Regions from separate parts of the Shewanella spartinae genome, predicted to be linked through region 1. Evidence: predicted binding sites of a transcription regulator. Region 1 holds the regulator's gene; each other region holds the start of a gene.
What was found. Region 1 encodes sigma-54, which starts transcription at its own class of promoters, with help from an activator protein. Its sites were predicted from a motif close to GTTGGCACGNNNNTNGNNT; they were not measured.
Positions count from the first base shown of each region.

Region 2: the regulator sigma-54 is predicted to act here: its motif matches at 1,538-1,556, upstream of flgB (flagellar basal body rod protein FlgB).
Region 3: the regulator sigma-54 is predicted to act here: its motif matches at 1,737-1,755, upstream of K0I31_RS00150 (TorF family putative porin).

Region 1 covers NZ_CP080418.1:3,959,428-3,962,539, reverse strand. The annotation lists gene ptsN (PTS IIA-like nitrogen regulatory protein PtsN) at 1-431, opposite strand, end outside; gene hpf (ribosome hibernation promoting factor) at 434-721, opposite strand; gene K0I31_RS17115 (RNA polymerase factor sigma-54) at 752-2,239, opposite strand; gene lptB (LPS export ABC transporter ATP-binding protein) at 2,374-3,105, opposite strand; gene lptA (lipopolysaccharide transport periplasmic protein LptA) at 3,102-3,112, opposite strand, start outside.
Region 2 covers NZ_CP080418.1:1,539,559-1,542,670, reverse strand. The annotation lists gene flgD (flagellar hook assembly protein FlgD) at 1-674, opposite strand, end outside; gene flgC (flagellar basal body rod protein FlgC) at 685-1,104, opposite strand; gene flgB (flagellar basal body rod protein FlgB) at 1,107-1,505, opposite strand; gene K0I31_RS06820 (CheR family methyltransferase) at 1,694-2,533, opposite strand; gene K0I31_RS06815 (chemotaxis protein CheV) at 2,671-3,112, opposite strand, start outside.
Region 3 covers NZ_CP080418.1:31,336-34,447, forward strand. The annotation lists gene K0I31_RS00145 (DNA-3-methyladenine glycosylase I) at 1-512, shown strand, start outside; gene K0I31_RS00150 (TorF family putative porin) at 711-1,466, opposite strand; gene K0I31_RS00155 (efflux RND transporter periplasmic adaptor subunit) at 1,891-3,051, shown strand; gene K0I31_RS00160 (efflux RND transporter permease subunit) at 3,061-3,112, shown strand, end outside.

The sequences.
Region 1 (3,112 bases):
ACCTGATAGAGTTCGGATTCATCTTGGGTCTTTCTTAGCTGCTTCATGATCGCCTTATCATTGAGCTTCTCGGCCATAGCGGCCAGGGTGCTAAGATGTTGCTCGCATTGATCTGCGGGCACCAATAACGCAAAAAGGATATCGACGGGCTGATTGTCAATGGCATCGAATGCGATTGGTTCAGCACATTTCACCAGTACGGCCACGGGTTGATCTATGTTAGTCAGCCGTCCGTGAGGAATCGCGATACCATTGCCTATACCTGTGCTGCCCATTTTCTCTCGAGCCAGAAGGCTTTCAAATATTTCTTGAGAGGAGAGGGTGGGGTACTGGACAGCGGCTAAGTCGCTGATAAGCTCCAGTACCTTTTTCTTACTGCCCGGAGTGGCGCAGGTGGTGCACTCCGGCCGCAGGATGGTACTCAGTTCCATCGTTAATGTTTAGTAAGCTTCTCTTTGTGTTTAATGACCTGACGATCGAGTTTGTCAATCAGGGAGTCTATCGCGGCATACATGTCCGCATGTTCGGATGTTGCGAACACTTCTCCGCCACGGAGATGTAACTTTGCCTCAACCTTCTGTTGCAACTTTTCGACATTTAATACAACGTGCACATTATTGATCTGATCGAAATGACGTTCAAGCTTTGTGAATTTCTCTTCGATGTAGCTTCGTAGAGATTGGGTGATCTCGATATGGTGCCCAGTCAGGTTTATTTGCATAAAGATAGTCCTCCAGTTTCCAGGTTTGTTTTATAAGCTCTTGCGCTGATTCGAGGGCGGTATAAGCATTGCCTCGCGATACTTGGCAATGGTGCGTCTAGCCACCTTAATCCCCTGTTCGGCCAAGAGTTGAGCCATCTTGCTGTCGCTCAATGGCTTTTTCTGGTTTTCCGCAGCAACCAGCTTCTTGATGAAGGCACGTATTGCTGTAGAAGAGCACTCTCCGCCATCGTCGGTACCGACGTGACTGGAGAAGAAGTATTTAAGCTCGAAGATCCCTCTCGGGGTATGCATATATTTTTGCGTGGTCACACGCGAGATGGTGGATTCATGCATCTCCACCGCCTCGGCGATGTCGTTCAGTACCATGGGCTTCATTGCCTCTTCGCCAAATTCGAAGAAGCCTTGCTGGAAGTCGACGATACAGTTGGTCACCTTGAGCAGGGTCTCGTTGCGACTCTCCAGGCTCTTGAGGAACCATTTGGCTTCCTGCAGGTGGCCGCGAATAAACTGGCCATCCGCCTGACTCTTAGTGCTGCGGGCCATGGCGGCATACTGCTGATTGACGTTGATCTTGGGCATGCTGTCTGGGTTAAGCTCGACCACCCAGCGTCCCTTCTTCTTGGTGACGGTCACATCCGGGATCACGTACTCGTCGCGGCTGGCGGTGATGGCGAGGCCGGGACGGGGATTCAGGGTCTGTATCAGGGCGATGGCATCCCTCAGCTCATCTTCCTTGAGCTTGGTCTTGCGCATCAGCAGACGGAAGTCGCGTCCGGCGATGAGATCCAGGTGCTCCTTGATCAGCATACGGGCGTTAGCGATGTGTGGGGTATCGTCGCTGTATTGGGCCAGCTGAATGGTCAGACATTCGCTGAGATCACGGGCGGCCACACCAATAGGGTCGAAGTGTTGTACCCGTTTGAGCACCGCCTCTACCTCGTCGAGTTCGATCTCAGGGTCGCCCATGGCCTCGAGAATATCTTCACAGGTCTGGGTGAGGTAACCGCGTTCGTCGATGGCGTCGATGATGGCGGTGGCGATGGCCAGATCGTTATCGGAAAAAGGGGTCAGGTTCTTCTGCCATTCCAGGTGTTCGTAAAGACCTTCGCTGGTCTCGCCCTGAAAAGGCATGTCGTCGTCGCGCATGGCGCCCGAGCTTGAGTTTGGCGAGGCAGTGTAGACCTCATCCCAGGTGGTATCCACCGGCAGCTCGTCTGGCATTGAGTCTTGAGTCAGGGCGTCTGAGGTCTCGACCCCTGAGTTATCCTGGCTCGAATCCAGCTCTATCTTGTCGTCGTACTTGTTGTCGAAGCTGTCGCCGACGCTATCGTCTTGCAGCTCGATGCTGGCGCTCTCCTGCTCTTCATCCAACTCCAGTAGCGGGTTGGATTCTAATGCTTGCTGGATCTCCTGCTGCAACTCTAATGACGACAACTGCAACAGACGTATGGCCTGTTGTAGCTGGGGCGTCATGGTGAGATGCTGACCCATTTTGAGCTGAAGTGACGCTTTCATCGTACTGCTATTCCCTTGTTTCTAATTATAAAATGAGAAAGCTCTGGCTATATGTGCCGGACAAATATATCGGATAGTGCCTAAGGCCACAATTAACGCGTGGTTTTTCCTCTGTGGCCCCATTATAAGATTAACTATAGCTTGAATTGTTCACCTAAGTACACTGCTCGTACTTGCTGGTTGTCTAAGATTTCGGCGGGTGTGCCCTCGGCGATTAGATTACCATGGCTGACGATATAGGCTTTCTCACAGACGTCTAATGTTTCGCGCACGTTATGGTCGGTGATCAACACCCCCAGGCCGCGATTCTTGAGCTGCTCGATGATCTTCTTGATGTCGATAACCGAGATGGGATCGACCCCGGCGAACGGCTCGTCGAGAAGAATAAACTTAGGGTTGGCGGCAAGCGCCCTGGCGATCTCCACCCGGCGACGTTCACCGCCCGAGAGCGCCATGCCGTGGCTGTCACGGATATGGGTGATGTGAAACTCTTCCAGCAGGTGTTCCAGCTCCTCTTCGCGGCCATCGTTATTAAGATCGCTGCGGGTCTGGAGCACGGCCATGATGTTGTCCCGCACCGAGAGCTTACGGAAGATACTGGCTTCCTGGGGCAGGTAGCCTATGCCTTTGCGGGCGCGCAGGTGCATGGGGTCTAGCGTCAGGTCGTCATCGTCGATGAAGATGCGGCCCTTGTCGCTCTGTACCAGGCCGACGACCATGTAAAAGGTGGTGGTCTTGCCGGCGCCGTTTGGCCCCAGCAGGCCGACGATCTGCCCGGTCTTTACCGTGAGGCTCACGTCTTGGACAACGGCACGACTCTTATAGCTCTTGGCGAGGTTCTCCGCCTTCAAGATCAGGTCTGTCATTGTTTTT
Region 2 (3,112 bases), 2.2 Mb from region 1:
GCGTAGGTCGATACGGCTAAATCTTCACTCTTACCATCTACCTTGCCCGATGCCTTAATGGAATAGTTACCACTGGCAACGGGTTCCCCATCCTTATCCAGTCCATCCCAGGAGACATCTATATTGCCGCCATCGCTACCATCGACGGTGAAGGTCTTCACCAGCTGCCCCTTCTCGTCTTCGATACGCACGGTTATCGACTCGATAGGCTCTGGGGTACTGATCACCCCTTTAAGCACGGGATCTTCAGCCGAAATATGACCGGTATCCGATGGGATCAACACCTTCTGCCCCACCAGACCTGACGCCTGCAGCGCCTGGCTCGAGGTCATCACGGTGTTGAGGTTAACTATCTCCTCGTTAAGCTTGGTGATGCCATCTACGGTGGAGAAAGACGCCATCTGGGCGATCATCTGATCGTTGTCCACCGGCTTAAAAGGATCCTGCATCGACAGCTGCTGACTGAGCAGAGAGAAGAAATCCTCCTGGGTCAGCTCCTGACTCTTGGCCTCAGGGATCGAGGACTCCTCTTGCAGACGCATGCTGTCGAGAAACGGATTTCCCGTAGTCTGTGTGGTTGCCTGACTGCTCGACGCCTGAGGCGTCACCGACTTGGCGCTCTGGGTCGAACTGGTTTGCGCAACCTGAGTATTTAACGGATTAACTAGGCTCACGACTTACCCCCTAGGAATTGCCAATGCGCAAGGTTTGCTGAAGCATAGATTTTGCCGCGTCGGCAACCTGTACGTTCATCTGGTAGGAACGAGAGGCCGAGATCATGTTGGCCATCTCCTCCATCACATTGACATTTGGCTTATAAATAAACCCATCGGCATCCGCTAACGGATGATCGGGTGAATACTCTTTCTGTAACGGCTTATCGCTCTCGACAATACCGGCCACCTTGACCGCCTGACTGGTATTCTGCTGATGACTGGCCTTGGCTAGCTCGGCCTCGAAAACCGGGTGACGGGCGCGATAGGTCTTATCCACACTGCTGGAGACTGAATCGGCATTAGCGATGTTACTGGCAGTGGTATTTAGCCTGACCGACTGGGCCGACATGCCAGAGCCTGCCACATTGAAGATATTAAAAAGGCTCATGATTACGTTCCTTTAAGGGCTTTTTTCAGGCCGGAAAACTTACCGTCAAGAAAACCTAACGACATCTGATACTCGAGCGCATTCTGCATAAACTCTGACTGCTCCTGCTGAATATCCACAGTATTGCCATCACCTGTATCGGGCTGATTGGGCACCCGATAGCTAATGTGTTGCTGGGAAAGCGCCGCCAAATCGAAGTGCTTCTCGTTGCTACGGCTCATCGCAAGCCCGCTTTGGGCCGTGCGCGCCGCCTGCAGCGCCTTATCAAAATCCAGGTCTTTCGCCTTGTAATGGGGCGTATCGGCATTGGCGATATTTGACGAGATCACCTCGGCACGCGCCGAACGTATCCCCAAGGTATACTGATGTATCCCCAATGCCTTATCGAAACTAATCGCCATAAAATTGCCTCCACACACGAATACCGTAAACAAAGCAATACTTGTGCCAATAAAATCAGTTCTAGGTAACTTGCTCAGGCAAAGCAGATATAGAAATGGCAAGCATAAAAAATGCCAGCGATTGCTGGCATTTGAAACTTGATTGCGAACTCAGAGGGTTAGCCCCTTGAAGGGCTAGGTTTGCGACCTTAGGTCCGCTTCTGGTAATAGATTCCAGGGTTACACCTCACCATATCAAACTCGTCGGTCAGGCCGGCAATCGACTCCGAGGCCCCCAGAAACAGTATCCCCTTGGGATTGAGGGCGGCAGCAAATTGCCGCAATATCTTGGCCTTTGCCTCTGGGGCAAAATAGATCAGCACGTTGCGGCAAAAGATGATGTCAAACTTGCCGAGCAAGGTGTAACTCTCGAGCAGATTGTGCGCCCTGAAATTCACCAAACGCTTGACGTTGGCCTTCACCACCATGGAGCCAGTCCCCGTGGGTTCAAAAAACTGACGTTTACGCTCCTCGGACAGACCTCGCCCCAAGGCGAGGTTGTCATATTCGGCCGCCTTACAGCGCTCTAACATTGAGGGGGAGAGATCCGTTGCCAGAATCGTCGCACTGCCGGGCAAGGCGCCAGGCTTGCGCTGCTGATATTCCAAGATGGTCATGGCTAGCGAATAGGGTTCCTGCCCCGACGAACAGGCGGCCGACCAGATCTTCAGCGGCCGTCCTAGGCGGGCATATTCGGGTAACAGGTTATTGCCTAACAACTCGAAGGGATAGCGATCGCGAAACCACAAGGTTTCGTTGGTGGTCATGGCGTCGATCACCTCGGCACGAAGTTGCCGCTCGGTGGGCTTCATCGAATGTTTAACCACTTCAGATAATGAGGGAAGGTTATATTTCCCCATCAGAGGCGCGAGTCGACTACGAACCAAATATTGCTTATTGTCGCCCAACACAATACCGCTGTGTTGTTCCAGAAATAATTTAAATTGGTTGTACTCGGCTTCGGCAAGTGATTTATTCGGCACCTTGATATCCCAATATCAAAAAAGAAAACAGGCTACAACATACACTATAGCAAGCGTTACAGAGGTCAGCGTTATACATTAGCTAACTCACTGATACAAGCCTAAACTTACCAAATTTAGGCTCAGGCCCAACTTAGTACAAATTACAAACTAAGATGCTTATTCACCGCCGCCGCTAATTCATCAGGATTAAATTTCGCGATAAAGTCATTAGCGCCCACCTTCTCCACCATGGCCTGGTTAAATACGCCACTGAGCGAGGTATGCAACACTACCTTAATATCTTTCAATTTAGGATTGTCGCGGATCTCTGCCGTCAGGGTATAACCATCCATCTCAGGCATCTCGATATCGGAAATGATCAGCGGGATCTCATGGGCCACGTTATCCATCTCGGCGGCGACGCTCACCAGCTTATCTAAGGCCTCGCGGCCATCTTTGGCGGTATCTATCTGCAGGCTCAAAGATTCCAGGGCACGAATGATCTGCTTACGCGCCACGGCCGAATCGTCGATCACCATGATGTGATAGTGACGCTCTCTGTCTATGGTCAACTGCTCGTCGACTTCTTGGCTGATCTGAGTC
Region 3 (3,112 bases), 690 kb from region 1:
GGCGCATCGTCGACAATAAGTGGCCGGCTTACGAGGCGGCCTTCTTCAACTTCGAGCCCCACAAGATCTTGATGCTATCGCCTGAGCAGATCCAGCAGCGTGCCAGCGACCCCGAGTTGATCCGCCACCTGAAGAAGACCATGGCGATTTATGACAATGCCCTGATGGTGCATGATTTTAAGCTCGCTCACGGCAGCTTTGCCAAGTTTATCGCTCGGTGGCCCAGCGATAATACCGTGGGACTCTGGGCCGAGCTGAAACGCCTGGGCTGCCGACTGGGTGGCAATACCGGCCCCTATTTTCTGCGCACCATAGGCAAAGATACCTTTCTGCTGACCGAAGATATCAAGGGATATTTTCAGGCTCACAAACTGATCGATGCCGGTTTTACTTCTAAACGTGGTTTGACCCAGGTGCAGGAGGTGTTCAATGAATGGCAGGGGCAGTCGGGCCGGTCTCTGGCGGAGATCAGCCGTATCCTCGCCTGTGGCGTGGGTGATAACCGGATATAACCTAGCTCCGTCAAAAAACCTAGGATAAGTATTCTGGCCCCATGGATGGGGGAAATGCCAAAAAATGTCGGGAACATTTTTGGCCATGTATAAATCCCCTCTATGCTCATCCCTGAGCACCGGGGATAAGTATATCCCTATACAAAAAAGCCAGCCCGAGGGCTGGCAAAGACGTGCAGAGATTGGAAACTGCTGTGCTTAAAAACTCTTGCTGACGCCGATAACGACTCGGTCATCAAAAATCTTAGTTTGTGTACCGTACACCTTGTGGCTCTCATCCACTGTGCTGCCGTGGTATCTGAGATCGAAACTCAGGCCGGCGAAGGTTTTGCTGACACCCAGGTTCCAGTGGCCCCAGCCTTCGGCGCCGTTACCATCCAGATCCTGATAGCCGACGCTGGCAGACAGGTTAATGCCATTGTCGAACTGGTAGCTTGGATGGATGGCGTAGTTCACGCCTTGCCAGCCATCGACACCGAACCAGTCATCGACCGTCGGGGTCACTTCCAGTTGTAGGTTAGTGCGGCCGAACTGCTTACCTACCTTGAGCCATAACTCTGTGTAGTTAGAGTATGAGGCGCCCGGGTAGAGGTAGGAGAACAGCATGACATCATAGGTGATACCAGAATCGCCGAAGGTGCCCGCCTTACCTATGTAGGGTGCAGTAACGATTTCAAGATTTGGATCGGCAAACTTGATGTTGGAGGCATACACACCGCCGTACCAGCCTTGATCATTTCCCCATCCCAGCGTGCCTTGCACGACGGGGACGTCGCCATCCATGGTTTCTGACTCACCACGAAAGACATAATCTGAGGCAAAGGTCAGCTTGCCTGTGATATTGCCGCCTAAGACTTGGGTGTCTTGCGCTTCGGCCATGACGCCGCTTGCGGCTAACAGGCTGCCAAGGAGTATCGAGCATTTTAACTGGGTTAAGGTCTTCATCATCTTCATCTCATCTAGCTGTTGTTTGGCTGATGAGGCGACTATAGGCGCAAGATGTGAATGGCCTTATCGGCACAAATGAACTGATCAAATAAAGATGTGAACAATTATGAATAGGTCTGAATTAACCCCATGTTTCATATGGTGTTAGTTTTCATCATGCCTGGATGACAGCGATCACATTTTAGACACAAAAAACGCTAAAACAGGGTGAAAACACGCAATTTTTAACTGTTTTTTAACAAGAAAACATGATTAAAAATAAAAATTTGCATTAACTTACAATATCTCTGCCCACATCTTCTTGTTGACCTTGGCTAGGTGTGAGATAAATAGTTTCTAAATCTTTTTTTAATTTTGCTTCCTCAAGATACCCCATAGCGCCTTACCCGTGCATGGGTGTTTTTTGTTGCGGCTTTGATTAGGAGTTCTCATGCGGCAAATAGTAAAAATTGCCTCGTTAGTTAGTGTGGCGTTATGGATAACAGGTTGTGGCCAGGACGAGAACCAAGGTCATTCGGCAGCAGCCCCAAGAAGCATGGAGGTTGGGGTGGTTCAGGTTGTCGAGCAGCCCCAGGCTATTCAGGTTGAGCTACCGGGTCGCAGCAAGGCATATCTTGAGGCCGAGGTGCGTCCTCAGGTGTCGGGTATCATCACCGAACGCGGCTTCGTCGAGGGTGGTGAGGTAACCGAAGGCCAATCTCTCTATCAGATCGATTCGTCGACCTATAAGGCGGCGCTGGTCAGTGCCGAAGCCGATCTGGCCCGTGCCAATGCCAGCCTGGTGTCTGCCAAGGCCAAGGCGGCCAGATATAAAGCCTTGATCAAGACTGATGCCATTAGCCAACAAGATTTCGACGAGGCAGATGCCCTCTACAAAGAGGCGTTGGCTAACGTGACCGTGGCCAAGGCGGCGATTAACACGGCTAAGATCAACCTGGAATACACTCAGGTGAAGGCGCCTATCTCAGGCCGTATCGGTAAGTCTTCCGTGACTGCCGGTGCCCTGGTGACAGCGAATCAGAGCGCCGCACTGGCGACGATTCAACAGCTGGATCCTATCAACGTCGATATCGCCCAATCTAGCGCTCAGCTGCTACGCCTCAAGGCCAAGCTTAAGCAGGGACAGCTGCAGGCGGCAGACAATGCCGATGTGCGTCTGATCCTGGAAGATGGCACGGCATACGAGCACATGGGCTCGCTCAGATTCGCCGAGGTGAGTGTCGATGAGAACACGGGTTCAGTAACCCTAAGGGCCGAATTCCCTAACCCGGATGGTGTCTTGCTACCTGGCATGTATGTGCGCGCCGTATTGAACGCGGGTACAGATCCTAAGGCGATTCTGGTGCCGCAGAAGGCTGTTACCCGTAATACCAAGGGTCAGGCCGTTGCCATGGTGATAGGTGCCGAGAGCAAGGTCGAGCCAAGAGTCGTGACGACTGCCGAGGTGATCGATCATCAGTGGCGCATCACCAGCGGCTTGAAGGCTGGCGATCAGCTGATTGTCGAGGGATTACAGAAGATACGTCCGGGCGCCCCTGTGGTGGGTAAACCACTCAGCGAGATGCAATCAGACAAGCAACCACAGAAGTAAGGTAAAGTTATGGCTCGTTTTTTCATCGATCGCCCTATCTTTGCCTGGGTGATTGCAATTA